Regions from separate parts of the Paenibacillus sp. SN-8-1 genome, predicted to be linked through region 1. Evidence: riboswitches for the same ligand, from Rfam matches in the RefSeq annotation. Region 1 holds a riboswitch; the other holds the start of a gene.
What was found. Region 1 has a riboswitch for cyclic di-AMP ahead of ACRRNK_RS00130 (G5 domain-containing protein). Riboswitches for the same ligand answer to the same signal wherever they lie in the genome.
Positions count from the first base shown of each region.

Region 1 (15,072 bases):
TAAACCTAGGTGACCTAATTAGCTTATGCAGAATACCGGGAATTTAGGATGACTTTTGAACACAATCATGACCACCCGTCCAACGGGTGGTTTGCTCTTGGGGTATAACCCCCTGTTGCCAAACTGCGCCTAAAGACGCTAGCCTGACCACAAATCTGTTCAGGCTCAGTGTTAATTGTCACTTTCACTTACCAGTTAAACTGGTTTATTTCTTTTTGCCCCTGTTGCTGCTGAATGGATCTTCGTACTCTTTTACGCTCAGCTTATCTACAGCTTGGTCATGTGCCTCTTGTTCACGAATGTACTTCGCTACGGTTGCTTCATTCAAACCTACCGTACTCACATAATATCCTTCTGCCCAGAATTTTCGATTCCCGTATTTATACTTTAGTTGTGCGTGCTTCTCGAAGATCATTAACGAACTTTTTCCCTTTAGATATCCCATGAATGATGAGACTGAAATTTTCGGTGGGATAGCGACCAACATATGGACATGATCAGGCATCATGTGACCTTCTATAATTTCTACTCCCTTGTACTTACATAAGCGTTTGAAAATTTCTATTAAATCTCTTCTTACTTGATTATAGATCTCTTTCCGTCTATACTTCGGGGTGAAGACAATGTGGTATTTGCACATCCACTTTGTGTGAGCTAGACTATAGCTCTTGTTTGCCATTTAAGACCATTCCTTTCTTTGAGCCTGAACATCTCAATTTTATCGGAATGGTCTTAGTGGTCAAACCGCTGATCCCTCCACCCGCATAGCGGGTGGTTTTTTGTTTCGCGCGTTTCACGCACTCAACCGGCTAAAGCCATAACAAAATAGGCCCCGAATCCGGGACCTAAATATGATTAACCTAAATATATGTTAATTAGCTGATGGAACTACCTTTAAAGTCGAAAGGTCCCGAAACCTGGGTAGACCAATTCGGTAGCTACCTCGGGTTTCAATCCCTCCTACCCCTTGAATACCGCTGATTGTATGATTCAGCACATCGGTAATATGAATTGTGCTCCGAACCGGGGTAAAGGAGGCTTTGGCAGCCACATATACAGGGTCCAGCGCATGAATGAGAATGCGGGCTGGTGAGCTTGCAAAATTAGCTCCTGCCTGCAGCAGGGCCTCAAAGTGAGACTGACAGGCCCCTGCGACAATCGTCAACGCATCAAATCCGCGCTCATACTGACGGGCTACTTGCACCGCCTCTACGAAGCTGCGTGAGTTTTTATAACTGTTCAAATTGTACAGGTCATGGTTAATCATGCTCTTAAGCACTCCATCATGCCCCGTAATGACCAGAATATCCGGCTGCACCCTTGGCAGCAGGCTCCGCAATGCATCCGCCATCGCTGGCTCCTGGACATAGTAACCATCTGCAGGAACACGCAGCCTTTCATAGAGATCAAGACTCTTCTTCAAATAAGCGGGGTCGCCGTCCAAATGAAGCACCTTCCCTGGCACTTCAAAATAGGCGGGTCCACTCAGCGAATGCAGCCCATGCATCAGCTCGGCCTGATTCCGTTCATCCTGGTCCTTTTGGTCCTGCTGCAGCCGCTCCAGTGATTCCGTGGCCTTCACTCTGGCCCGCTGGGACTTCTCGGATGTAACGGGACGATCCACTTTAACCAAATCCATAAGCGGGGCATCCGCCAATAACCGAAATTCAGTACCTTTAATGATTGCTTGGCTGCGTGTCATGGATTCCACACGGAAGGTAACGTCTCCTCCGTAAGATTTGCGTACAACCAAGTCTCCCAAATTCGTCAAGTCCATCACCTCTAGACTCATCGTATGGGCGAATGTGATCTTTGGTTCCTATGGAACAAGCTATTTCAGCCCAGCTCGCATCAACACATTACTTAGCTTTGCGAATTCATCAAGACTCAAGGTCTCCGCCCGTCTAGACGGAACAATCTCCGCTTCCTGAAGCAGTCTCTCCAGCTCTTCACGGCCTTCGTTTGCGAAGAAGCGGGTTTTGAGATTATTGGAGATCGTCTTTCTCCGCTGCGCGAATGAGGCTTGGACTACCCCAAAGAAGAACCCCTCATCATCCACCTGAACTGGCGGCTCCTTGCGGACCTTGAGACGGATGACAGCGGAATCCACATTCGGCTGCGGTATAAAGACGGTATGCGGAACGATACATACAAGTTCGGGCTCACAATAATATTGGACTGCAATACTTAGGCTTCCGTATTCCTTGCCTCCTGGTGCCGCGGCCATACGTTCTGCCACTTCCTTCTGAATCATCACCACAATGTTCTCAAGCGGCAGATGTTCTTCCAGCAGCTTCATAATAATCGGTGTCGTTACGTAGTAGGGAAGGTTAGCCACTACACTGACCCCAGTTAGTCCGGCATATTCCGTCTCGATTAATGACCGCAGGTCCAGCTTCAGAACATCCCCATGAACGACTTTGATATGAGAGTAGGGCTCAAGTACTTCTTCCAGAATCGGGATCAGCCTCTGATCAATTTCTACGGCAGTGACCTTGCCTGCGGTTTCAGCAAGCTTCTGAGTCAATGCACCTATACCAGGCCCGATCTCAAGGGCACCCTTCGTTTCATCCAGTTCAGCAGCTCCCACAATCTTGGACAGGATATTCTGATCTATAAGAAAGTTCTGACCCAGACTTTTCTTGAATGAGAATCCGTGCCGCTGAATAATTTCCTTAGTCCGCTTCGGGGTTGATATATCTTCCATCCTGCTCATTCGTGTTATACTCCTTTTTCCTCTAATTGATGAAGGGCTGCAGCGAATTCCTCCCTGCTGATGTGGAAGATACGCAGGCGCTTAAAGAACTGCTTCCCATTGCAGTATCCTATTCCAAGCAATTCACCCATGAAGTGACGTCTTGCGGCAGCATTAGGATGCACAATCAGCCCCGCCTCGATGAGGTCATTAAAGTCGATAAGCGTCTCTTCCCCCGTATACTCACTGCGGACCCGGGACAGCGCCTCTCGGATCGTCTCAGGTGAGGCGTTCTCGACCCCGATATCCCCCCGGTGGGTAGCTTCCGCCTCCGTCAGAAAGGCATGCTTGCATCCAGGCACCTTCGCAGCCACAATCTTGCGTATCCGTTCTCCGGCATGATCAGGGTCTGTAAAAATAATAACCCCTCTCCGTTCTTGTGCCAGCTTGATCTTCCTTATAACAGCCGGACCAATTGCGGACCCTCCAGTCTCAATTGTGTCCGCCTCAACCGCTCTCTTGACGGCAACGGTATCGTCCCTTCCTTCTACTACAATGACCTCCTTAATCATTGGACGCCATCCTTTCTACAGCAGCTTATCATAAAAGAAAGCACCCTTCGGCGCCTGTTCTCGTTAATTTCGTCAAATTCCTTAAAAAACAAAGCCCTTATTACGATATATAAAGTATTCAGCTTCTCTTAAGTCTTATACATTTCTACACTTAGGCGAAGTGCATAAGAATGGGTACTTTAGGACTCGCTTCTCTCGTTCAATCCATCCAGAATAACAAAAAGAAGAGGATAGCTCCTCTTCTTATCATATACATATTCACCATCTGTAATGGTACCTTATTCCACACTCAAAGTAAATGTCAGTACAGAATGGATTAGTTCAATTCCGGTTTGACGGGACCAATCACGTAGACCGTACGTCCCTTTTTGCGTCCAAAGTTATTGGCATCCTTCAAACTATCATAATACACATCGATTTTGTTGCCTTTAATCGCGCTGCCGGTATCCTCCGCTCTGCGGAAGCCCACACCTTCAATATAGACCCACCAGCCCATCGGAATCACATCGGTATCTACCGCAATGGTTCTTCCTTCGCTTACGCGGGCTCCTGAAGCTGTCTTGGTACCAATACCGCCCTCTTCGGCAGAGTAGGCAGTTAAGGATACGTTCTTCAGCAACTTTTTATATTTAAACTGCACGCCGCCCTTTTTGACGCTGTTATTCTGACTGATCTTCACAGCCTGGCTGGAACGGTCAATGCTCGCTGCTAGGACTTGGGTCTTTGGCTTCGTGCCTACAGCCAATACCTTCGTTGATGGCTGCTTCTCCACGGACTTATTAACTAACCGTTTCGACACCAACTGGCCATCTTGATACACCTTCTCGATTTCATGAACCACGACACCGGCGTGGCCCTTCTGAACCAGCTTGGTCTTGCCTTTCTCCAAGGAAGGATCCGAAGTCTTAACGAAGGTGTAAGGAATACTCTCTGTTCTCTTTAGAGTACGCTTATCAACCCGAACGATACGAATATGCAGATCCGATTGAATCGGACTGTTCAAGGAAGGATACACTTTGTCTTCGCTTGATACAGATACGCCCAGCTTGGATATAGCTTCCTGAACATTATCCGCGGTAGTAAGGTGCTGATTAGTCACGCCATCCGCCGTGACCTTAACCGGAACCACACGGTCGATGAAGAGCTGATTCCCATCTTGAAAAGTGCTGCCGAGGGATGGAGAACCCTTCTCTCCAGAATTCAGGTTAGCCTCTTGCTGTTCCAGCACTTGATCTGGCTTCGTCTCCGGCGTGCCGGCAGACTGCGTTTTGCCATCTGCAACCAAGTAAATGTTCTTGTCAGCCTGGGTGTAGAACCAAGCCATTACGCTGACAAGCAATGCGACGGTGATAATTCCTCCAACTATAATTTGACGCTTGTTCTCTTGCTTCCATCGCAACGCGTAAGACATGCTGGATGATCGTGAACCATGGGTTGTTTCTTTAGGTCCGAAAACGCCCACTTCTTCCGTCCTCCTTCATAGCCCCGCCGTCTAAGATCGACTCATATAGAATTTGACGCGACTATATACCGTTTTTTACGAAATGCCAAGTTAACCGCATTTCGCATCCTGCTCCAGCCTGTTAGGCGTCTCCTCCTGTCATACCACTGTATGACGATCCTATCACCTTTATTCAAAACAAAAAGAAGCCTAGAGAAAGAGTTTAAGAGGATCTCTTTCGTGGCTTCCGGCTGACTAAAGGAATGTAGGATGCACGAGTATGCCTCTCTCTTCATACGCTTACGAGGTTAGCTGTCGGGTTCGGGCGTAGAGAGCTGCCCTATCTTAGTTCATCCGCTCATGGCGCAATGACCTTGAATTCACCCCAAAGACCCGTAAAGAAATCAAATACGGAATATTCATGTTCAAATATCCGTATTGGTTCCCCCGTTCTCCGGTGAGGGAGATTCAGCGAGACTGGTTCTTGGAACCTTGTAATTGATCGCGTGAATGAACTTAAGCTTTGTAAATCAAACCAAAACTTAGTTCAACTCACATAGCTAGCAAAATCATGCCGCTTTACAAAACTAACAAATCAATTACTGAAAAGATTCTATCCTGTTTGTATGCATGTTGTAAAGCGGGAATCAACTAGTTTTTTTAAATATTTGGTTAATTTTTTGTAATAATCATCCTTTTATTGATTAAAAACAATTAATCTTTTCAAAATACTCTTTATTTCACCGCTTTTGCTCCCGATTTCACCTAATTCCAAATCGTTCCAGTGAATTTTTGGTTGTAATGTCGGCCAATTCCTCCAGAGAAATGCCCTTCAGCTCAGCTGCCATTTCGGCTACAAGCCGCACATGCGCCGACTCATTTCTCTTGCCACGAAATGGATGTGGAGTTAAATAAGGGGAATCTGTTTCGATCAGTAAACGGTCATTCGGAACCTGCTTTAATACTTCTTTCGGTTGCTTAGCATTCTTGAAGGTAATAGGACCTCCGAAGGAAATATGGAATCCCAAATCCAGGCACATCCTAGCGGTCTCCCAGCTGCCCGAGAATGAGTGCATAACTCCTCCAACCTCACTGGCCTTCTCCTCCCTGAGAATTCGAATCACATCCTCGTGTGCATCCCGGTTGTGAATCACGATTGGCATATTCAGACTGCGGGCCAGTCCAATTTGCTTGCGGAATACGGCATGCTGGACATCTTTTGGTGAGGTATCCCAATAATAATCGAGTCCAATCTCTCCGATGGCTACGACCTTCTTATGCCCGCAGAGCTCGGCTATCCATTCCAGGTCCCCATCTTTCATCGTAATCGCATCCTGTGGATGCCATCCTACAGCAGCGTATATGAAATCATAAGTTTCAGCGAGCTTCATGGTGGAAGGAATCGTCTCTCGATTGAATCCGACATTAATCATCCGGGTCACCCCTTGCTCAACCGCCCGGGCAATGACCTGTTCCCGGTCCTCGTCAAATTGCGGGGCATCCAAATGGGTATGTGTGTCAAATAGCATTGTGCATTTACCTCCTTAAGTAATGACTACAAATTGAATAATTTAGCTGTTTCTACAGGCAGCAGATGAGCTACTGCACGCAGCTTATCTTCCGGATAGTACATATGATACTTACCGCGGTGAATCCCGCTGATGGAACGAACAATGTCAGATACCTCCGAAATTTCACGCAGCCTGTCTTGGCGGTCGAGCAGCAAAATTTGTTTTTTCCTAGCGTCATCCTCAGGGCGGAACACATCATAAGGAAGATCAGTCGGAAAGTCAATTTCGAGGTCGTAATTAGGATCTAGTCCCAACTCTCGGAAAGCACGACGGATTTCATCAATTATTTCCATATCCAGCATTTCCAGTTCAGTATATTTATACAGTCTCCTGTCGATAAAGCGGGAGCATAGATCTGCCAATAGCGGATCGCCTTCTCTTCTCCATTGTACGAATGTGGTCTGCACCAACGCTTCATCAAGCAGTAGATATTCTTCCACAGTCAGATCACGGTTAAAGAGGCCCGGCAGAGGATCTGGCAAGAAGGAGAACCGGAACCCATCCTGATGAAGCTCCTTCGCTCTGCGAAAGATCTGACGCAATATAATTTCCGAGCTCCGGGTAACCGGGTGGAAGTACACCTGCCAATACATTTGATATCTCGACATCAGGTAATCTTCCACAGCGTGCATCCCTGACTCCTTAACAACCACTCTGCCCTGGAAAGGACGAAGCATCCTCAAAATTCGGTCGATATCTATCGTTCCATAGTTAACACCCGTGAAGTAGGCATCCCGAAGCAGATAATCCATACGATCCGCATCAAGCGGGCTTGACACCAGATTAACCACAATAGCTTTATCGTAGTCTTTGCGTATAACCGAGGCGACCTTGTTCGGGAAATCATCGCCTTCTCTTCTCAGCACTTTATTGACCTCGGTATTCCCGAGTACAATCCGGCATGTCCAGTCCTCGTGATTCATATTGAAGGCTTCTTCAATAGAATGGGAGAAGGGGCCATGTCCAAGGTCGTGAAGAAGGGCCGCGCATAAGGCGACCTGCTTCTCCTCCAGCGGCCAATCTGAATATGATGACCTCTCAAATTGGGAGATGATTCTACGTGTAATTTCATAGACCCCTAGTGAATGGGAGAACCGGCTGTGTTCTGCCCCATGAAAGGTCAGATAAGAAGTCCCCAGCTGCCGGATCCTTCTTAAGCGCTGGAATTCCGGGGTATTAATGAGCGACCAGATCAAGTCATCCTGTACATGAACATAATTATGTACCGGATCTTTGAATACTTTTTCTTCAGAAAGTGGATGGTTCATGATCTCTAGCTCCTTATCCAAAATGTTTTTTTATATATTTTAGAAATTAACCACAATTTTTGTCGAATGTTGTCGTATAATCAAATGTACCAATTTCCAAATGTCGAATAATGCATCGGAATAATATATCCGGAAGATGTAAAGCTCTGTTTGGGATTATAGACTATAGCTATAAGAAAAAAATAGCATGTTAGCATTAAATAGGTTGACTGTTTTGGCAATCGTTGGTATTATAATTATCATAAAACAGAGAACCGTGTCGAATTATGACATTTTTAAATTATAGCGAGAGGGGCAATCATCGGTTATGATGAAATCAACAGGTATTGTAAGAAAAGTAGACGAGCTGGGACGGGTGGTTATTCCTATTGAATTACGCCGTACTCTGGGTATTGGCGAGAAAGATGCGCTCGAAATTTATGTAGATGGAGAACGCATCATGCTTAAGAAATACGAGCCCGCTTGCATTTTCTGTGGTAATGCCGAGAATGTTACTTACTTTAAAGGCAAAATTGTATGTCACGAGTGTCTTTCCGAGATTCCTGCACCTGTGACAAATTAAGAAAATTAGTATATAATAGATTTACTTAAACTGTTAATTCTAACCTTTTTCATATCTCCTTGGTACCTTCTCCAGGCCCTGTATACGCCTGAAGAAGGTCATTTTTTTGTGTACTCTTTTATTAACCTGAATTTTGTCTTTATAGCAAGGCATTGTAGATATCCCTTTTGGATACCCCCCGGTCAATCGCCACCTTCTTCATGGCATCCTTCCTGCCAAGGCCCTCCTCCTGCTCATAGTGTGTGACATGATCCTCAATAGTTAGCGGCTGCCACCATAACCCTTTACGCTCCTGGACCTCATCTTCCTGGGCACCCTCAATCGCAATGCAGTACTCCCCAAGAGGCGGATGCTCCTCGAGCCAGCTCAGACAATCACTAATCGGTCCCCTTGCCACCTCTTCATACCTCTTTGTCAGCTCCCTGGCCATCGCAATATTCCGGTCCCCGCACACATCTAGAATATGCTGTAATGTCTTGATAATCCGGTGAGGCGACTCATAGAGCAGGATGGTTCCTTCATAATCTCGTAGTGAGCTAAGATGACGTTCCCTGTCCTTCTTATCTCTGGGCAGAAATCCGGCGAACTGGAACCGTTCGGTTGGAAGCCCGGATATAATCAACGCGGAAAGTGCGGCGTTGGCTCCAGGAACCGGAATGACGGAAATGCCCTCTTCAAGTGCTAGCTTAACCAGGTCATGGCCAGGGTCGGAAATAGCGGGAAGACCAGCATCGCTGACGAGTGCAAGATCATTTCCTTCTATTATAAGTCTAACAAGTTCAGGACCGCTTGCCACCTTGTTGTGTTCATGATAACTGAGCAGCCGCTTAGGTGAGATTTCAAAGTGTGATAGCAGCTTGCGAGTCTGCCTGGTATCCTCAGCAGCGATAATATCAGCCTCTTGCAGCGTACGTACTGCCCGGTAGGTCATGTCCTCCAGATTGCCGATGGGTGTAGCTACAAGGAACAGTCTTCCGATCTGCCGCTCCCCATCTAATTGAAAGCTTTTCTGTACGTGTATATTCATTCAGTTCCCTCATTTGATCCGTAATAGATATCCATAATCTCCGGGCAATATTGGCCGTCCTCTTGGTACACGATAAGGGGCGGGAGAATACGCATATCCGGCTTCCCGTCTCTTAACGCTTCAATTAGCACAATATTAGCCTCCATATGCTTGCGTGGGTGTACGAACCGGATTAGCTTGGGTTCAAGCCGATACTGCCTGAGCAGCGAGATGATCTCACCCAGCCGCTGTGGCTTATGTACCATGGTAACTTTCCCCCCATTGCGTAGAAGTCGCATTGAGGCTTGTATAACCTCTTCCAGGCTGCAGTGAATCTCATGGCGCGCGATAGCTTGGTGTGTATTTAGCTTGGTTTCCCCTGCTCTAAGCGGCATATAAGGAGGATTCACCGTAATCGCATCATAGGCCCCATGCCCGGTCTCGCTCACCAGATCTCTCAGATCTCCGAGTCTAATCTTAATACGGTCCTCCAGTCCATTCATCCGGATGCTTCGCTGCGCCATATCTGCCAGCCTTTCCTGAATCTCAATCCCTTCAATCTGCGCTTCTGTTCTTGTCGTTAGCAGAAGTGGGACGACCCCATTCCCAGTGCAGAGATCCAATATCTTGCCATGCTTCGGCACAGAGGCGAACCGTGCAAGCAGGACAGCATCCATAGAGAAGCTGAATACCTCATCACTTTGTATAATGTGCAGGTTATGAGTAAGCAAATCATCTACCCGCTCTTGATCATAAATTGGTACGGTTTGCATTCATCTATTACTTCCATTTCATTTGAATTTGAAAAAAACCGTAGGAATAACCTCCTACGGCTTGTTATTTATTAAGAAAAGACAGGCAGAAAAGGCAGTCGCCCTCTGTACGCAGATGTCCATAATACACATTACAAATGTGGAAGCCTTCATGATACAGGCGAGCCAGATTATCATAGCCCTCGCCAACAATATCAATATTCTCCCCGTCCTCATGGAGATGGAGGTCGGCAGGATAATCAGATATCACAGACGCAGACCCACTAGCTTCCGCTTCTCGCTTCAATACTTTGCGCAGCTGTTCATTCTCAAGAGAATAACGCTGGTTCTCCTCCAGCAATTTCTTCACTTCGAGCTTGAGAATTCCAAGTTCACTATGCAAATTTTCCATTTTGGTTTCCAAATCAAGCAGGTTTGTATAAATATCTTTTTTGTCCAAGTTCCCACCCCAAGAGTCATCTCTATGGTTTACTTGATGACCACGTCATCCAATGGAAGTTCTTTAACCTTGCCGATTTCGAAAAGCTGTACATGCACTGTCCGTGAACCGGCATTAATTCCTACCACTTTCCCTTCACCCAGGGAAGTGATGACCAATTTACCTACGGAAGGCAGCTCTTCTTTTGTACTTTCATAATTATCATGTTCAAACTTAAGGCAGCACATCAACCGGCCGCACAGACCGGAGATCTTGGTAGGATTTAAGGACAAGCTTTGATCCTTAGCCATCTTAATAGATACGGGCTCGAAATCACCAAGCCATGATGAACAGCACAGCACCCGGCCACACGGTCCGATTCCGCCCAGCATCTTCGCCTCATCTCTGACACCAATTTGGCGGAGTTCAATTCTTGTTCGGAATATACTTGCTAAATCCTTAACAAGCTCCCGGAAATCCACCCTACCCTCAGCCGTAAAATAAAAAATAATCTTATTACGATCAAAGGTAAATTCCACATCGACCAGCTTCATTTTTAAATCATGATCTTTAATTTTATTTAAACATGTGGCAAAAGCATTCTTTGCCGCAAGCTTATTCTCCTCAACAACCTTGGCATCTGATCCATCTGCAACCCGGATGACCTTCTTCAGTGGAAGCACCACATCCGACTCGTCCACCAACTTTTTGCCGACGACCACTTTACCGTATTCAATCCCTCGGGCTGTCTCTACGATGACACAATTCTCTTTCTCCACCGTAAGCTCGAGTGGATCGAAGTAATATATTTTGCCCGCTTTTTTGAAACGGACACCCACTACAGTGTACAAAAACTAACCCCCTCGTATAGCTTGTGCTAATCCAGCGGAATTACCCGCCTGGTAACTAAATTCTAAACCTATACAAATTGAATCCAAGGCTTCAATCCATATATGTGGGAGAAAGTTTGTCCTACTAGCCCGTCCATAAAGCACCGGCTTCATTTCTGTTCCATCAAAGTAATCAGGAACTGCTCCAGGCATAGCTGGCCGTTCATATTATACCGCAGCTTCTTCTTGCTGTCTGCGGCCAGCGCCATATAGGAGATCCATTCTTCGGCGCTTCGTGTTCTGGCATGATTGGAGATAAACTCCCACTCATCTATGAAAACGATACTATCGTGCTTTTGATAACTGGCATGAATCATATCTTTAAACCACAAATGAAACAGGTCGAATAGGACATCCAAGTGATCACCGAGTCCTGCTTTGATTACGCCCTGCTGAGCTGTAATTAGAGTAGAACCCGCTCTGCTCGTCGATTCCTTTCCCAATTGTACCACTACATTTCTGATTTCTGCAAACCAATTCTGCTGCAGTAGATCCCGGCAAGCCCCAAGACCTGCCGCCAAATGAACCGCTGCACGAACTAAAGCAGCCGGATAATCCTCATTCGACAAAACCTGCATCATCAGTCCCGGGCTAAGGGCCGTAAAGGGAACCAGCTGTGACCTGGATTGAATAGTTGGAAGCAAGGCTCGTCCATTATCAGACAGCAGAATTGCAACCGCTGGAGAAGGGGGCTCCTCCAGGAATTTCAGCAGGCTGTTTGCTGCCTGTACGGTCATTTTCTCTGCGTCTTGAATAATATAAGCCTTCAAATTTCCACTTTCTGAGCGATAAGAGAAAATCCGCTGCAGATCGCGGATTTGGTCAATTTTTATGGAGTTCCCTTCAGGTTCTATCAGATGCAGATCCGGATGATTGCCATGGAGCAGCTTGCGGCATTCAAGGCATTCCCCGCAGGCATCATCTCCACCTTCCGTACAGAATAGAGCTTGTACGAAGGATAAAGCCATTTCTTTCTGTCCGCTTCCAGCAGGGCCGCTGAACAAATAAGCATGAGATATCTTGTTCTGGCGAAGCCCATTCTGCAGCAGCTTCTTGGCCGCTTCCTGCCCGGCAATTTCCTTAAAAGACATAGTTCCTCTCTTCCTCTACGCAAAAGGTCAACTTAAAAACTTAAATTAATCAGCATTCCGCGTATTTCACCAATCTTCTGGAGCAGTTCAATCTTACCCTGCTCACTTTCAAGCAGCTCATCCGCCATACTAAGCAGAGCTGAGTCAATCTCATCAATCAGGTTATACTTTTTACCTCTTCCTCGCCGATCCCAGCCCTTCACTTCCTTCATTCGGACACCGCGCCGAACGGTGTCCTCCAGAAAGCGTTTGACCAGAAGCCGGTAAGCTTTAAGTTCCCGAACCGTCATGGAATGTGCCAGACGGTCGCCCTGCAGCTGAATTTCCTTCACCCGGCGGTTCAGTTCCTGCTGAGACGCCTGCTCTCCTTGCTGCTGCATCGCATCTGAGAAGTTTTTGGCTGCTACAGGCTTATTCGATCCGTCTGTAATCCCTCTACCACTAGTAAGCGGTCTGTATCCCGGTTCAATTTTCAATCTATATCACGCCATTCCTCATTTAATCATTAGCTTAACCTTGGTTATACTCTAACCGATTAGAAATGTTCAAACCGATCAACTGGAAGAACGAACACGGTGGCCCCGCCAACCTGTACCTCAACAGGCAGAGGCAGATATGAATCTGTAGTTCCGCTCATCGGAGTAACCGGAGTGACTAGCTGCTCACGAACCTTACAACTGCTTCGAATGACACCCAGCACGGTCTCTACCTGATTGTCGTCTACCCCGATCATAAACGTCGTGTTCCCGGCACGAAGAAAGCCGCCCGTACTGGCCAACTTGGTTGCACGGAAGTTGGATTTCACTAGCGCGGCCGATAGACGATTACTGTCCTTGTCTTGGATGATTGCAACAATCAGCTTCATCTTCACAGTCCCCCTTGAATTCGTGGTGTAGGCATCTGCTTCCGGCAGCTTCCCTACACTTTTTAAGAAAAGCATAGCTCCTCTTAGAAAATATTATACCACTCAACAATTACCCGCGAAAACCCTTTAAAGTCAAGCTGAGGTGGCCTTTTATATCATTAACCACAGTTTCTATATCTCTGTCTGCATCAATTATGACAATCCGTTCAGGAAAAGACTCCGCTATCAAGTGATATCCCTCTCTTACCTTGTGGTGGAAGGCTAATCCTTCAAGATCGAGGCGATTCACCTCTCGGCCTTGATTGGCTTCTATTCTTGCAAGCCCCTTCTCCGGTTCGATATCCAGGTAAAACGTTTGATCAGGCATTGTCCCTTCCGTAGCAAAGGAATTTACCGATAAAATATGCTGGATGCCTAGCCCACGTGCGTGTCCTTGATAAGCCAGACTGCTGTCAATAAAACGGTCACAGAAGACATGTATCCCTTGCTGCAGTGCAGGGATAACCTTCTCAACTAAATGCTGCCGCCTTGCTGCCGCGTAGAGCAGTGCCTCGGTTCGTCCATCCATCGCTGTATTCACTGGATCAAGAATGATGGTTCTGATCTTCTCAGCAATTTCGATGCCACCTGGCTCCCGGGTGATCATGAATGAAGAACCCTGTTCCTTCATCATATCTGAAAGCCTGCTTAGGACTGTTGTCTTCCCAGACCCCTCTCCTCCCTCAAAAGTAATAAATTTCCCCAAATTACCGTTCATGTTCTGCTCCAACTTTCTGATTTTTATATACACGTAGGGTGCTCATTGTTGAATCCGCTGTTCCTTGACACTTTGCACCTGCTTGGTGCAATTTCGTAAGCAGCTGGGATATCTCTGGAGTAATCAGTTCACCAGGGTGTAGCAAGGGAATCCCAGGTGGATAAGGGATCACCATTTCTGCTGCCACCCGTCCTTCTGTATGATAAATAGACACCCTCTCAATCTCCTCTTCCCTTACCGGAGTCATTCGAAAGGGTACCATGGTGCTAATATCCGAATCGCTGTGAATGTTCCACGTGGAAAATTTTTGATTATTATTCGCCGGATTTCCCTCTGCCTTACTATGGTTAAGCCCCCATGAAGTCTCCGAGTCGGAGGAGGTATCTTGTCTACCTAGAGTTTCGGAATAACTTTCTCTGCTCAGAGCCTGCCCCTCCGATGATATCCCTGCCCCCTGGCTCTCTTCATCAAGATTAACGAGAACCGATAATAGCCTCTCTACATCCTCAAAGCTTGTCCCTAGGCTAAGTGCCAAGACTACGTACTGGGGATCACTCATTTCAGGAATGCAGCCCGCCTGTTCCAGACGTTCCTGCAGCTGATACCCGCTTAACCAGCCATATTTATCATAGATCACCACTTTAAAAGGATCCTGAAAGGTGTATCCATTCAGAGCTCCATTTATTTCGCCGGGATCTATACAGTCTGCAACTGGTGTTATATCAACTATACCGAATCGCTTTAATTTCTGAATCTCCTTACGGAGCTTGACGGCGTACCTAAGACCTTCTTCAAAAATGGAGGGCCCTTCTGCCTCCAGATGGCCCCGGCTAAGATCGAGGGACGCCATGATAGGATAGGAAGGGCTTGAGCTTTGGATCATAGTCAGCCGCTGACGGAGCAGCTGGCGGTCAATCAGGCTCCCCTGCACGTGCAGCATGGCGCTCATGGTCAGCCCCGACAGCATCTTGTGCGTCGATTGTACGACGCCATCCGCACCGTCGCTGAGCGCGCTTCTTGGCAGCGCAGGATGCAGCCCGAAGTGGGCACCGTGTGCCTCATCAACAAGCAGCGGAATTCCGCTGCTGTGGCACAGCTCGGCAAGCGGAGCAAGGCTGCCCCCCATCCCGTAGTAATTCGGATGCGTTACTAACAGCCCCTTG
Region 1 is NZ_CP194782.1:18,913-33,984, reverse strand. It holds gene tnpA (IS200/IS605 family transposase) at 206-679, opposite strand; gene yabG (sporulation peptidase YabG) at 872-1,792, opposite strand; gene rsmA (16S rRNA (adenine(1518)-N(6)/adenine(1519)-N(6))-dimethyltransferase RsmA) at 1,832-2,716, opposite strand; gene rnmV (ribonuclease M5) at 2,722-3,267, opposite strand; gene ACRRNK_RS00130 (G5 domain-containing protein) at 3,584-4,729, opposite strand; cyclic di-AMP (ydaO/yuaA leader) riboswitch at 4,990-5,192, opposite strand; gene ACRRNK_RS00125 (TatD family hydrolase) at 5,470-6,237, opposite strand; gene ACRRNK_RS00120 (HD domain-containing protein) at 6,264-7,547, opposite strand; gene ACRRNK_RS00115 (AbrB/MazE/SpoVT family DNA-binding domain-containing protein) at 7,855-8,109, shown strand; gene rsmI (16S rRNA (cytidine(1402)-2'-O)-methyltransferase) at 8,249-9,136, opposite strand; gene ACRRNK_RS00105 (tRNA1(Val) (adenine(37)-N6)-methyltransferase) at 9,133-9,888, opposite strand; gene ACRRNK_RS00100 (initiation-control protein YabA) at 9,953-10,279, opposite strand; gene ACRRNK_RS00095 (PSP1 domain-containing protein) at 10,357-11,157, opposite strand; gene holB (DNA polymerase III subunit delta') at 11,307-12,287, opposite strand; gene ACRRNK_RS00085 (YaaR family protein) at 12,320-12,763, opposite strand; gene ACRRNK_RS00080 (cyclic-di-AMP receptor) at 12,823-13,152, opposite strand; gene tmk (dTMP kinase) at 13,262-13,909, opposite strand; gene ACRRNK_RS00070 (aminotransferase class I/II-fold pyridoxal phosphate-dependent enzyme) at 13,899-15,072, opposite strand, start outside.

Region 2 (15,072 bases), 2.1 Mb from region 1:
CTGTGGTTCCTCCCATGAACGCAAGAATCATTCCTAGGTCTAATACTGTCCCTTCACCTGAACCATGCATTAGCTCTTGCAAGTTTTTCTCCTGGGTTCGACTTTGTAACGGAATGGCAAAAATATCATGTATGTCTTCCTCTTGAAGCTTGTCAATGACTAGTTCGATGAACTGAGAATGCTCATAAGTCGCTAAGATCTGAACCTGCATGTATGTATTCTCCTTTGTTGATAGCAAATGTTAGCGGTTGATAGTTTGTAATCAGGTAATTTCTTTGTTCTAGAATATACAGTTTGTTAGTTTGTATGGTGTATGTATAGGAATCATATATCGCAAAAAAGTAGACAGAGGGAAAGTATAAAAACCATTGTGGTACTAAAACAGTTTTCGATTGTAAAGTGTCGCCGATAATGATGTAGTGGATCGCTTCTATTAAATTCGAGTTGACGACGATAAAAATGGTGATTATCAAGGTGAAAATACCAAGCATGAACCTGTTGGTATAGAGCTGCCCTAGGCTAGGAACCGTAAGAGACCAGCAAATCGCATGCCAAGGTTTTTTTCTAACTAAATAACTCGAACCGAAAGCGTTGATGTTATACGATGAATCGAAGGTCAGAACTTCACGTTGAGACAGCAGGGTTACTTTGTTATCCATTATAGTGGATCGATAACTATCCCATATGGCAAATAAATAGACAGGAATATAGAGAAGGACATACTTCTCATTAAGAACAGATTTTGCTGCTTCGATATCTCCACTGAAGGAATACACAATAGCGGTGTTCAGATTGGTTATTTGGTTGATAAATAGCTCCCACAACACAAGGGAGATGCCTTTCAAATATTTATTAAGTAGAAAATGCCCCATACCAGGTGCAGCTACGGACCACATAGCCACAACGAGGGGCTTTCTTATTTGAAGCGGAATAATTCCTAAGTTGCTGATAAAAGGTGAAATCCGGCGTTTTGATCTTAAATCATTTTTAGTTCCCATAGGATGATATACCTCAGTAAATTTGTAGTTACATCATCAGTATGGTCATTCGTTCTAAAGATAAACGCAAAATACAGATCTGAATATTTTAACGGGGGATGGGTAATGCTTGACTCATTGAGGTGATGGCAACGTGAATCGGGAATATCCGTCTTTTCAGGAGATTGCTGAAGTGGACCGCAAGCTTTCCGAAATGAGAACACAGTATTACATCCACCATGATCTATTCTCGCTACAGTGGTGGTTTCTATTATGCTTGCTTATAGTTCCCTGGTTTATCTGGTGGAAGCTGCTGGATAAGTCTAGAGCTAAGGAGATCATGCTGTATGGCGCTAGTATCTCCATCATTATTGTTATATTAGATGATCTCGGGGGAGAGCTGCATTTCTGGGCATATTCCTATCAGTTATTCCGTTTTCTTGCTAGACTGAGTCCGATTGATTATTCGGTTCTCCCTGTTTGTCACATGTTGATTTTTCAGTACTTCCGCAGCTGGAAGTCATTCTTTTGGGCTAATCTTATCTTTGGTCTGGGGGCTGCATTTATTGCAGAACCATTCTTTGTCTGGATCAAGATTTATAAAATGTATACATGGCGCTACATCTATTCAGTGCCTCTATATGTAATCAAAGCTATGGCTGTAAAAGGAGTCTTGGAATTCATTCAAAATATGGCCAAGAAGCGTGTTAAAGAAACCTAATCCAGTAATTTTTAATTACTAGAACAGCCCACCAGACATATGCTGGTGGGCTGGAGCTGTTAGTCGGTTGTCGATTCCGGCTGACCTTCAGAAGTAAGCTTGAAGGATTGATAGGCAATGATTTTATGAGAAGTTCCCTCTTCTTCCGGTACTACCTCAACAACGGTTACATATGAATTTGTCATTGCTTGGATCGTCCAATCATTGGGCAAGCTTATCCAGCTTTGACTGTGCTCAAGATATTCCTGCCCCAAGTTAACTTGAACAGGGGTTTGACCTGCTTGATAATAGTATTGATGTTCATTAAGCAGGGACCCGAAATTTGCTTTCCATGAACCTTCTGTGACTTCCGTAAAATTAATTGGCTGTGATAGCGAATGCGATTCACGCAAGACTTGGTCCTCGGAAATAACAAAACTCCGATATCCATAGACCATATTGTTAACCTGTTCATTTTGTTCATCAACATAATAATCAATGACCGTAATGGTTCGATTGTTACCCTCGATGGATATCGGGGTTCCCGAATCTAGTGAGTTGGAACCTTCCCAAAGGTCCCCATTGATTCCCGAATTATAAGGGAGGCCAACAATTACCGGTGTAGGGGATGGTGCAACTACATATTTATACTTATGAAGTAAGGAATCATTCGGATTAGAGGGTCCAATTATTACAGACTTGGTTTTATTGTAATTGTCATTTGTGTTATCCGGTTTCACGAAGCTCACCGAACCGATCAGACCTGGATTCAGAACTTCCACCGGTTTATTGATCTTTGTCATTGGATTCCCGGCTAAGTCTTGGAGTCCAGATACCTGTATCCCTACAGTGCCAGTGAAGTAGCCTGGTACGGTATATGTGGAATCGTTAATCGTAAAAGAATCAGGAAAAGTAATCGTGACCTTCTTCTTGTCTGCAGACACCTGAATCACAGTGCCATCGGGTAATTCTTCAAAAGTAGAAGCAGAATCGCCTTTGACTTCAAGCTTATAGGACTTGCTATTGCCTGCGGATGTCTCATTCAGCGCTTCTGAGAAGGTTAGTACAACAGAGCTTTCTCTCCCTTGCCGTGTGGCAGAGATCAGCTGTGGCGCTGTTGTATCAGCGGGCGGGACATATCCACCGCCGTTACTACTTGGAGGTGTATAGCTGCTTGGTGGTGTTACAGGCGGTGAGGAAGGAAGCAGATTTGCTTTTTCAATTGGAACAGGAGTATCGGTCTTTAATTGCTTCCCGGTAATAGATTCTAGTCCATTAATGGAGATTGTGGGCTGATTCAGTAGTGCTGGGCTAAGTGGTTCATCGAAAATAATCGTTAATGTCTTTCCGTCTTCAGACAGCTTGAAATGTGCTTTCTTCTTGTCTAAAGGCTGTCCGCTTACAAGAATCTTGGACAGGTCCACTTGGGTCTCCTGCAGCGAAGCACTGAACAACAGGGTTAGCTCATGCTGTTCTGTCACAGAGGCATTAACCACTTTCAAGGGATCTAGCTGTGTCTTGGTCTCATAACTGCCTAGCACAAGATCTTTTCTACTGGCGCTTGTCTGCCAGCTGGGATTATTTTGTTCAGTTTCTAGTATCTTATACTTAAGAGCCATTGCAACATATTGGGTAGCCCACTCACTGACTCTACCCATATCAGCGCGAGGATTACTGGCAGAGATAGGGAGGTTAAGCGACCTTACAAGAAAGGTTGCCAGTTCTTCTTTGGTCACATTGCCCGCAGGATTGTAGACATTGGAACTTCCATCGCCTTGTGTAATACCGCTTCGCTTAAGGGCTTCGATATAAGGAAGCGCATATCCATTAGCGGGATCATCAGCCTTTACGTCTTTAAAGCTGGAGGTTTTGAGATCTGAATTGACCTCCAATTTCAAAATTAGAGCCGCGACTTTCGCAAATTGAGCTCTGTTCATCTCTTCTTTAAGATCAAATTTTCCTTCCTGAACTCCGTCAAATATGCCGCTACTAATCATAGCGTCAAATTTTGCTTTGGTTGCCGCGTCCAGATCCTTGAGATCTGAGAAGTCCGCTGAAGTTTTCGCTGCTGCTTGTGTGGTGGGTACGGATAACGTAAGTAAAAGTGCAGCGGCTGCTGAATATATAATCTTCTTCATTCAATCAACCTTCCTGAGATTATTTTATTGTTTTCCAAAATATTATACAAGATAGAAGGAAGAAAGGGTAGATTTTGTTATTCGTTAGCCGCTTTTCTTCCCTTCTTTGGATACGTACATATTTCGGTCAGCCAACCTCAGCAGCTCCTGAAGCTCCTCACTATGATTAGGATACAGGGAATAACCAAGCGAGATGGACACCGGGAACCCAAAGGTGGAGGATAGGGCTTGAAATTGCTCATTAAGGCGCTGCATGAAGTTCTTCATGGCGTCTTTGCCTTCATAATGTCCGATAATGACAAACTCATCGCCTCCCCACCGGGCCACAATATCCTTCTTGCGGGTGGATGATTTAAGAATAGCTCCAGCACTCTGAAGAACCAAGTCTCCCATGTGGTGCCCATGGGAATCATTAATCATCTTGAAATTATCACAATCAATGACCAGGATGAAATACTTTATCCGCGCGGATGGAGATAATCTGTTGAAGAATTTACTCAGGAAACGGCGATTATATAAAGTGGTTAGTTCATCCCTTTGAGAATAGAAGACAGCTTGGTCATATTTGAGTCCAATCAGAAATCCGGCAGTAATGGTGAGTATATATGACAGCAAGTCAACAAAATTGAAGCCGAGATGATTGAAATATCGATTCAGAAAATCAACAATTTGAAAGCCAACTACAATGAGCACGGTATAGATTCTGCCATAATACTTCATGATGAGGTTACTCCCTTAATATGTATGTACAATGTGTCTTTTGTCTTGGATCTATTGTACTGCATTCTTCTGTTTTAGTGAAATATACAAGGATGAACAATTAATAAAAAGGCTAATGTTATTCATCGACGGAGCGGTATCTTTCTTACTGGAAGTATGTTATAAGAAATCGTATAGACAGACATCTGCCTAACCGAGTAATTCCAAAACCTTGAAATCCGGAGGAATGCAACGTGACAGAACCATTATTTCGTATAGAAAAAGATTTCCTGGGTACCAAAGAAGTAGAGGCCGACGCCTACTATGGAATTCAGACGCTGCGTGCGGTCGAGAACTTTCCGATTACCGGCTATACGGTTCACAAAGAGTTAATTAAATCTATGGCGATCGTGAAGAAAGCGGCAGCCATGGCCAACATGAAGATTGGCCGACTCTATGCGGGTCATGGCGAAGTCATTGTACAAGCAGCCGAAGAGATCATCGAAGGAAGATGGCATGACCAATTTATAGTTGATCCGATTCAAGGGGGAGCGGGGACTTCTCTCAACATGAACACGAATGAGGTGATCGCGAACCGGGCTCTCGAGCTGCTTGGGAAGGAGAAAGGCGATTACTCGTTCCTCAGTCCGAACTCTCATGTGAATATGGCGCAATCGACTAATGACGCTTTTCCAACAGCTATACATATTGCAGTATTGTCTTTGATGGAGCAGCTTCTGGTCACAATGCGTGAAATGCATCAGGTGTTCGTTGCCAAGTCGAAAGAATTCGACCATGTGATCAAGATGGGTAGAACTCATCTTCAGGATGCTGTACCGATCCGTCTGGGACAGGAATTTGAGGCCTATTACCGAGTGCTGGAGAGAGATATTCTCCGAATTGAGAGCTCAAGACAGCATCTGTATGAAGTTAATATGGGCGCAACAGCTGTTGGGACCGGGCTTAATGCGGACCCGAAATATATAGAACTCGTAGTTGAATATTTGGCGAAGATCAGCGGCTTCCCACTCGAGACAGCAGTTCATCTTGTGGATGCTACCCAAAATACGGATGCGTATACTGAGGTATCGGCGGCCCTAAAGGTATGTATGATGAATATGTCCAAGATCGCTAACGATCTGAGACTTATGGCTTCAGGTCCTCGTGTCGGCTTTAACGAGATATCTCTGCCTGCAAGGCAGCCGGGCTCTTCGATTATGCCAGGCAAGGTTAACCCGGTTATGGCCGAGGTTATCAACCAGGTAGCGTTCCAGGTGATTGGCAATGATCACACGATATGCCTGGCTTCATCAGCAGGGCAGCTTGAGCTCAATGTGATGGAGCCTGTACTCGTGTTCAATCTTATACAGTCCATCAGCATGATGAATAATTCGTTCCGTGTATTCACGGATTATTGCTTATCGGGAATCGAAGCAAATATAGACAAAATGAAAGAGGATGTGGAGAGAAGTGTAGGCATAATAACCGCAGTGAATCCACATCTAGGCTATGAGGTCGTATCCAGAATCGCCAGGGAGGCAATTCTTACAGGAGCGTCCGTAAGGGCACTATGTCTGAAATATAATGTACTTACCGAAGAGGAACTGAATCTGATTCTGGATCCTTATGAGATGACGCATCCAGGCATTGCGGGAGCAGAAGTATTCTATAGAGATGAGAAGAAAAGTTAACTTTTGAAAGATATGCCATATTTAGATTTAAAGGCTGGTCAGTGATAGAACTGAACGGCCTTTTTTGTTTAAGTTAACTGAGGGTCAGGACGTTATATACTTTAAATATATTATTGTAATTATATGTCGAATGGTGTATTATTTATACTAATTATTGGTCTTTTCTACAAAAAACAGGCGATTCTGATAAGAGTCAGTGACGCAAACTATAGGAACTCTGATACTATTTTTTATTTACCGCCGGCTAGCTATCGACAGGAGGGTGTATGCATGAAAGACCGGTACTATGTAACAGTAGAAATTCAGGATCGCATAAACAAGGTAAGGAAAGAGCTTGAGGTATTCAGTGAGGTAGGGAAGCTGCCTGTGATATCTGATTACCTGGAATCTTTTAAGAAAGAAGGGCATCTTATGGAGATCAAAGATTTCATAGAGATGAAGTTCAGACCGACTAATCCGGCCGAGTCCCCTGTAATTTCCATAAAGGTTATTCGTGCTATGAAGGACCATAGTTATCATTCCAACCTTACCCAGCGTCTAGGTTATAATTACAGATAAATTTAACGATTCTGCTATAAAAAAGAACAAGAGACTATCCGGCAGGATAGTCTCTTTGCTGTGACTCTCTCTAACTAAAATTAGTTCGCAATAAATTCCTGAACCCATTCCCCGTTATAATAAGCGACACCGATTTTAGTATAGTTAGGACTTAAAATGTTTTGTTTGTGTCCCGGGCTGTTCATCCATGCTTTCATGACTTCGGCAGGGTCCTTCTGACCCTTGGCGATATTTTCTCCCGCATAAGTGTAATGAATTCCGTACGAATTCATCATGTCAAATGGGGAACCATAGGTAGGTGAAGTGTGGTCGAAATACCCTTTAGAGTACATGTCTTTAGCTTTATCGAGGGCCATAGCAGCCAAGGCTTTGTCGGCGGCAAGGGGTTTTACACCCGCTTTGGCGCGTTCCTGATTAACCAGTGTTACGACCTGATCAGCATATGCAGATTGGGAATTGCTTGCCTGTGTTGTATTCGTTTTAGTCTGACTGTTCGTTTGAGCTTGATTAGTGGTTGTGTTAGTTGTGTTCGTCTTCGTATTCGACCCAGTCTGATTTCCAGTTCCTGTTTGAACTTTTGTAGTCCCTTGGTTATTTAGATTTCTAAACTGCTGTAGAAAACTATCCCAAGAAAAACCTTGAGTCGTAAAACTTTGATTCGTGCTGTAAGTCCAGACCTTGTAATTCACTGTTGTGGTATTGTCGGCAGCGGATGCTGCTCCCGTACCTACGACCATGCTAAGCGCAAGCGCGCCGGTAATTAGACTTTTTTTGAATCTCATTTGAGCATTTCTCCTTTTATTAGCCTGCGAGGTTAGCTGTCGGATTAGGGTCAAAGAGTAATCACCCCGCCACGGTTATGGCTTCACCCCAGTGTATGGGTCCCCCGTGCTTGTGATAAGCTTCGGCCTTTATTTACTTGAATCTTTTGTGTTCGTAATGGCCTTGGCCATAGATGATTCAAGTTCGCTACAAATTGTAGCACGCCTATCCCGAGAGTTCATTGGTCAAAACTTTCCATGCCAAAAGATCTGGCATAGTAGATTCCGCTGGTTTGCTGTCATTCTTATAAAAAAATCGGTTAACATATAGGAACATCTCTACGAGAAGTTGTGAACATATTGAAGGAAGGTAATCAATTGGCACGATCACTATATGTTTCGCTTGTCCTCCTGAGTTTGATCTGGGGAGGTTCGTTCTTTTTCATCAAAAATTTGCTTTATGATTTTGGCCCTTGGGGAAATGCATTTATGCGCTCAACCTTCGGATTTTTGTTTATAACAGGATACATGCTGATTATGCGCATTCCATTTGCCGTGCGGCAGATAAGGTGGGTTCCCACCGTAGTCGTAGCTATGATTAACATGGCATTACCATGGACGCTAATTGGTTTCAGTGAAACGAGGTTAGCCAGCAGCATGGCCTCCGTGCTGAATGCAACAACACCTATTTGTACCATGGTGGTGGGGCTGCTGTTCTTCGGCTCGAAATTCCGGCGTATTCAGTGGCTTGGAATGGGGGTTGCTCTCTTGGGGTTGATTGTACTGCTCGGAATTCGCCCCGGTTCTTTTCTCCAGGTAGACATGCTCGGATTCGGCTCGATGATTGCCGCTACACTTTGTTATGCTGTAGGTTCCCAATTATCCAAAAAGCTGTTAGGGGGACTCAATATGTATCAATTAACGTTCGGAACCTTGCTTGGAGCGATGATCGGAAGCGGTATTCTTGCTGCTACGATTGAAGGTGTGAACTTGACTAAGATTGCCGTTCCGGCCAACCTGTTCGGGGTCCTGGGATTAGGTGTTCTGGGGTCGGGTGTGGCTTATATATTGTTCAATTACATGGTGCTTAAAGGAAGCCCTGAGTTTGCGACCTCGGTCACCTATCTGGTGCCGGCGACAGCCATGATATGGGGCTATACCCTGCTGCATGAGCCCATCGGATGGAGCCTGGTAGCAGGTCTGATTCTCATACTTGGCGGTGTGTTCATTGCAAGCCGAAGTGGAAGGCAGCCGATAAGGAACAGGACGGGGGCCAAGTAGAATAATGGAAGGGTTGTGCAATTAAAAAGAGGATGCCACTTAAGTTCATGTATAGACTAAAAAGGGCATCCTCTTATTTATAACTGGGCTCTCTTAGCCTCGCCCGCCCTGGAAGCTTGGATACTTGGTCATCCCGCCATCCGCAAAAAGTGTAATTCCGGTTACGTAGCTGGCTTCGGAAGAGGCAAGCCAGGCGGCAACGGCGGCAATCTCCTCAGGCTCTCCAATATATCCAATCGGAATCATGGAAATGACGTCCTCTTTGACCTTTGGATCGGCAAATTTCTTGGCATTGATTGGAGTATTAATAGCTCCGGGGCCTATACTGTTCACCCGAATACCCTGGGGTGCAAATTCAAGAGCAAGTGTCTCGGTTAACATTTTGATCCCGCCCTTGCTGGCTGCATAATGTACGAAATGAGGCCAAGGAATCTTCTCATGTACACTGGACATGTTGATCACGGAGCCTTTGATTTTCTTTTCCAGCATATAATGGATGGCTTCCCGGCTGCCGAGAAAAGCACCGGTTAAATTCACATTAATAACCTTGTTCCAGTCCTCCAATGATAAATCCTCGGAATGAACCTCGTTCTCCACACCTGCGTTATTAATGAAGACGTGGACAGCTCCGAATGATTCATCGGCCGAACTTATGAGCTTCTTCACATCTTCCTCTTTCGTCACGTCACCTTGTACGGCCAGCGTCTTTCCGCCGTTTTTTTGAATGTCCTGGATCAATTGATCCAGTTCTTCGCCCGGAGAACGGTAATTAACGATCACATTGGCTTTCTCCTGCCCGAAACGCAGTGCCATGGCCTTGCCGATTCCGCTTGAAGCACCTGTAATAATTACCGTCTTTCCTTCAAGGTCTTTATACATGTAAGCATCTCCTAAAGTTATCTTTTGGTGAATCCCATCATAACGCCGCCGACAATGATCAAGCAGCAGCCTAAAATAACAAAGACCATCTGCCGCCCGGATTTCTTCTCACCCAGAAAAAATATTCCGCCTAGGGTAGAGATAATAATCCCGGTCTGGGAGAGAGAGAAGCTGGTGGCTTGACCGATATGGGGGAGAGACAAAAGCAGCCCCAAATTGCCAATTCCCCACCATATACCTGTGAGGATATTCCTTGTCATATATTTATTAAACGGATCATGCTTGAAGGTTAACAGTAAAGTTCCAGCAGTTATCCCTATTCCTTGGGGAAGAACTGCGGCCCAGCCGTTGATATTGAAATAGCGCAGGAGACTGACATAGATAAGGTATCCGAAGGTGGATATAAGAAGAATGACAGTCCCGCGGTTCATCTTTGACTTTGTACCCTTTGTGGGAGAATCCTTATCACCTATAACCGTGAAGAACGCACCCAAAATGATGCAGAGAATGGCAGCTGTGCCGAGTAGAATCGTTACCAGATTCGTCCATTCACGAAATACGATTACACCCACAAGAGTTGTTGCGACAAGCTGCATTCCCGTAGATAGAGGTACAGTGCGGGAGACGCCCATATATTGAACGGCCCTGAGCTGATTGCTCTGACCAACAGACCAGAATAGCCCTGAGATGGTGCCCACAATCCAAATCAGCGGGGACAATGGCGGGACACTGATCACATATAGAAAGACCGAGAAGATCAAAGCGCCTATGGCTGTTCCAAGTACCTGACTATATGCATCTCCGCCTAATTTAGTATTGAAGAAAACAATGCTGCCCCAGCAAACAGCCGGAAGAAGCGCCAATAATAAATACATGGAGAAAATCCCTTCTTCCTTGACTGCATTCTTACAGAATAATGTGGTTCATAAATGCGTAACTTATTCGCGTTCTTGAAGGAACATAGAAATCGCCCTCCGTTATGCCAAGAGGGCAGCCGGAGGGCGATTATAGGTCAGTTCATTTATGGATTATCTGCTTACCGTGTAGTTATTGCCATAGTTGTTATCCCAGTAGGTTTGTCCTTTTACAGTGTAAGAGATGGCGTATTTAATCTGGGAGATACTGGAGTCAATATTGTTGAAGCTAAAATGCCAATCTTGTACGCTGTCATCGGCGTTAACAGATTGATAGTAACTGGCATAACCTTCTTTGGTTGTATTCCAATTATCTGTGGTATACACGATTTTAACCGTCTTGGTGTAGTCTAGGTTCTTGACGAATACATCCCCTGAAAAGGTGTTCTGATATAAATAATCGGAAGCGCGGAGGACATTTGGTTTGCCAAGAATGGTCGAGCTCATATTATTACGGCTGACGGAATAGTTCTGCCCGTTATTGTTATCCCAATAGGTTTGACCGCCAACTTCATACTTGATTGCGAATTGAATGTATTGTGCATTTGCGAGCTGAGGGTTCGTGTTGTTCACGCTGCTCGTGGAAACCTCGAAATTCCACTTTTCATGCGAGGAGTCTGTGGGGCCTTGATAGGAGGCACTCGTATCATACCAGTGGCCGTCTCCGGGATTATAATGAATGGTTACGTTTTTTTGATAGCTGAGGTTGCTTACTTCAACGCTGCCACTAAATGCCACATATCCATACTTATAAGTATAGATGTTAGCCGAAATCAATTGAACCGGCTGGTCACTTGCAAAAGCTGATGGTGCAAACGTTAGCGCAAAAATCGCAAAAAAAGCCAAACCAGACAGATACATCCTCATTCTTCTTAACATTTTCTACCATCTCCTAATATTTTTATATGTTTCATTGTAAATATATCACTAAATTTTCCAGTAAAAAACATTTAATTGTGAATATATTGTAAACGTAGAAAAATTAGTTGGCTTTAAAACTAGTAAATAGAAAAATGTTCTGAGCGAACATGTATACATTTTTCGTTACATGGTATAATACAAACCGAACGTTCAGTCAGTATTATTTTTGTTCTTTATCTTAGATTTTGAAGAAGTTGGAGGATCTGTTCGAATGAATTTATTTACTAAAAACCGAGGTGCCTTGCTGCTCTTAATGCTCAACATATTCCTTGTCTTCACGGGGATAGGGCTTGTTATTCCCATTATGCCAACTTATATGAGAGACCTGCATATAAGCGGCAGTATAGTTGGACTGCTCGTGGCTGCTTTCTCACTTACACAACTGCTATTCTCACCTCTAGCAGGCAAATGGTCTGATTCCTTCGGCAGGAAGAAAATGATTGTATCCGGGATGGTTATTTTTGCAATGTCAGAGCTTTTATTTGGTGCAGTGAGCTCACCAGTGTTGTTATTCACATCAAGAATGCTCGGAGGGATCGGTGCGGCTTTCATCATGCCTGCTGTTATGGCTTATACGGCGGACATGACCAGCAACGAGGAAAGAGCAAAGGGTATGGGATTCATTAATGCAGCTATAACTACTGGATTCATCATCGGTCCGGGAATCGGAGGGTTTATTGCCAGTTATGGCGTTAGAATTCCATTCTATGCAGCCGCGTTGGCAGGAGGATTAGCAGCTATCATTACGATCATTGTTCTGCCTGAATCTTTCCAGGCGAAGCAGCGAAAGGATCAAAGATTAATTAATACACCGAAGCAGAGTCTGGTCTCTCAGCTGCTGCATTCTTACAGGGAGCCTTATTTCTTAAGCTTAATCATTGTGTTCGTTATGTCCTTCGGTCTGGCAAATTATGAGACGGTATTTGGCCTATTCGTAGATAAGAAGTTCAGCTTCACACCTAACGATATCGCATTTATTATTACGTTTGGTTCCATATCTGGAGCGGTGGTACAGGCTACCGTATTTGGGTGGATTTTAAATCGGTTTGGAGAGAAGAAGGTTATCTCCATATGCCTTCTCGTATGCAGCTTGTTTGTACTGCTAACCCTCTGGGTGAATACGTACTGGATGATTGTGGTGGTTACCTTTATCGTATTCCTATCAATTGATATTCTGCGTCCTGCCATCAGTACACAGATGTCGAAGCTTGCTGAAGAGCAGCAGGGATTTGTGGCCGGGCTAAATTCAGCTTACACCAGCCTTGGCAATATCATTGGACCTGTTATCGCGGGGTTGTTGTTTGATCTAGATATCAACTGGCCCTATATCTCAGCAGCTGTTGTCCTAGCAGTATGTTTTGTATTGTCACTTGGCCAGAGAGCAAAACTGAAAGTCAAGATTTCAGAATTTTAATATTTTGTTTCCGGTACATTTATGATTAAATCAATATGAATTCATTACAATTAATCGGAGATGAAGTCATTGAACAAAAAGCAGCTGCAAAGTGAGCAGACCAAGAAAAAGGTGGCTGACTCCGCACGTACCCTGTTTGTGCAAAAAGGTTATGCCAGGACATCGATTGAGGACATCGTGGCCGAGACGGGGAGCAGCAAGGGGAATATATATTATCACTTCAAGAGTAAAGAGGGATTATTTCTCTATCTTATCGATGAATGGGAACGGGATTGGGACCAGAAATGGCGGTCGAAGGAGTCCCAGTTCAAGACGATCAAAGAGAAGATGTATGGTTTCGCGGAACATATGGTTATCGAGGATTTGAACCATCCACTTACCAAGGCAGCTCAGGAGTTCTTCAACAATAATGAGATGGAGAACGATATTGAGGACCGCATCAGCAAGCTGATGAATTCACATATCGAATTCAATAAACGTCTGATTCAAGAGTTGGTAGATAGCAATAACTTGTCATCCGCACAAATGAATGGGCTGGCTGTCATTTTTGAAAGCTTATTTATCGGTCTTAACCATATGTCCAAAAAGCTGGAGATGCAGGAGGCACTTGTACTTTACAAGCAAGCCGTTGATATTTTCCTTCATGGCACCGAGGAGTATAAGTGAATATAGCAGTGTTCATGAGATCATCTGCGTAGCGTCGGTATGCATTTATCAGCAAATTAATAAATTCATGTTTATTCCAGTAAATGGAGTGTGAATCTCAGCCAATCCCGGGTAAAAACACTTATAACATCTTTATTTGGCTTAATGGATGCGATAAGGGAGGTTACCGTATGCAGTGGAAGGGTAGAAGAGAAAGCACCAACGTCGAGGACCGAAGGGGTGTAGGTGGTAAAACCCTTGTGGGTGGAGGAATCGGCGGAATTATAATTATGCTGCTCGTCACTTTGCTTGGCGGGAATGGCGGTGATCTCCTGAACAATATTACGGGGTCTGGGACGGATACTACTTCATCTTACGCCCCAACACAACAAGAGCAGGAGATGAAGGATTTCGTATCAGTAGTCCTTGCGGACACAGAGGATGTATGGGCAGAAGTGTTCAGGGAGAAGGGACTTACCTATCAGAATCCAACTCTGGTGCTGTATACGAACAGCGTGGAATCGGCCTGTGGTACAGCAGGTTCATCAGTAGGCCCATTCTACTGTCCTGGGGATCGTAAGCTTTATATTGATCTGAGTTTTTATGACGAGCTTAAGCAGAAGTTCAATGCTCCCGGTGATTTCGCAATGGCTTATGTAATCGCCCATGAGGTAGGGCACCATGTGCAAACTTTGCTTGGGACAAGTGACAAAGTCATGCCGCTGCGCCAGAAGCTGAGCGAAACCGAATTCAACAAATATCTTGTGCGGTTTGAGCTTCAGGCGGATTATCTGGCTGGTGTATGGGCCAGCCATGTTCAAGGGAAGGGCGTGCTGGAGGAAGGCGATCTGGATGAGGCCCTTACCGCTGCCAGCGCAGTTGGTGATGATACTCTGCAAAAGCAGGCAAGGGGTTATGTAGTACCCGAGAGCTTCACTCACGGTACATCCGAGCAGAGGAAAAGATGGTTCTATAAAGGCTTCCAGACTGGCACGATAGAAGGCGGAGATACCTTCTCTGCCAAGAATTTGTAGCCTTGTATGGATTGAACCAAGAGATTAATGTAATGGTTGAATATCCTTGGAATCCATAATGAGAGAGGTTGCAGTCTCTAGTTTAATCCTTCTTGTTATGAAAGTTACACCCAAATATGTGAAGTTACTTAGGCTCTTTCGGCGGCTCTGTCGAAGGAGCCTTTTTACTGTGGATATCCATGCCACATATATGTCATGACTAGTTAACTATACCGTTAATAAAATTACAAAATGATTGTGATCGAAATCATTTATGTCACATAAACTAACATAAATATTGACCATCTCTTAAAATTCCGGCTATATTTGTTAAAAGTTAGATAATTCTGATTACAAAAAAAGAAATAATGTTAATAATACTGACATTTACGAAGCGTTAAAATTGATTTTTAGGTTTCTCTTGCATTGGAGTGAGCATGAATGAGAAGAAGACTCGTAATGGTAGGTAACGGAATGGCTG
Region 2 is NZ_CP194782.1:2,482,626-2,497,697, reverse strand. It holds gene ACRRNK_RS11920 (hypothetical protein) at 1-211, opposite strand, end outside; gene ACRRNK_RS11915 (hypothetical protein) at 183-998, opposite strand; gene ACRRNK_RS11910 (CBO0543 family protein) at 1,132-1,698, shown strand; gene ACRRNK_RS11905 (S-layer homology domain-containing protein) at 1,758-3,815, opposite strand; gene ACRRNK_RS11900 (GGDEF domain-containing protein) at 3,900-4,535, opposite strand; gene aspA (aspartate ammonia-lyase) at 4,769-6,205, shown strand; gene ACRRNK_RS11890 (hypothetical protein) at 6,476-6,763, shown strand; gene ACRRNK_RS11885 (CAP domain-containing protein) at 6,844-7,545, opposite strand; cyclic di-AMP (ydaO/yuaA leader) riboswitch at 7,552-7,683, opposite strand; gene ACRRNK_RS11880 (DMT family transporter) at 7,903-8,805, shown strand; gene ACRRNK_RS11875 (glucose-1-dehydrogenase) at 8,899-9,684, opposite strand; gene ACRRNK_RS11870 (GRP family sugar transporter) at 9,702-10,559, opposite strand; gene ACRRNK_RS11865 (hypothetical protein) at 10,713-11,477, opposite strand; gene ACRRNK_RS11860 (MFS transporter) at 11,731-12,933, shown strand; gene ACRRNK_RS11855 (TetR/AcrR family transcriptional regulator) at 13,003-13,599, shown strand; gene ypfJ (KPN_02809 family neutral zinc metallopeptidase) at 13,770-14,612, shown strand; gene nirB (nitrite reductase large subunit NirB) at 15,033-15,072, shown strand, end outside.
Region 2: another riboswitch for cyclic di-AMP. It lies ahead of ACRRNK_RS11885 (CAP domain-containing protein); the one in region 1 lies ahead of ACRRNK_RS00130 (G5 domain-containing protein).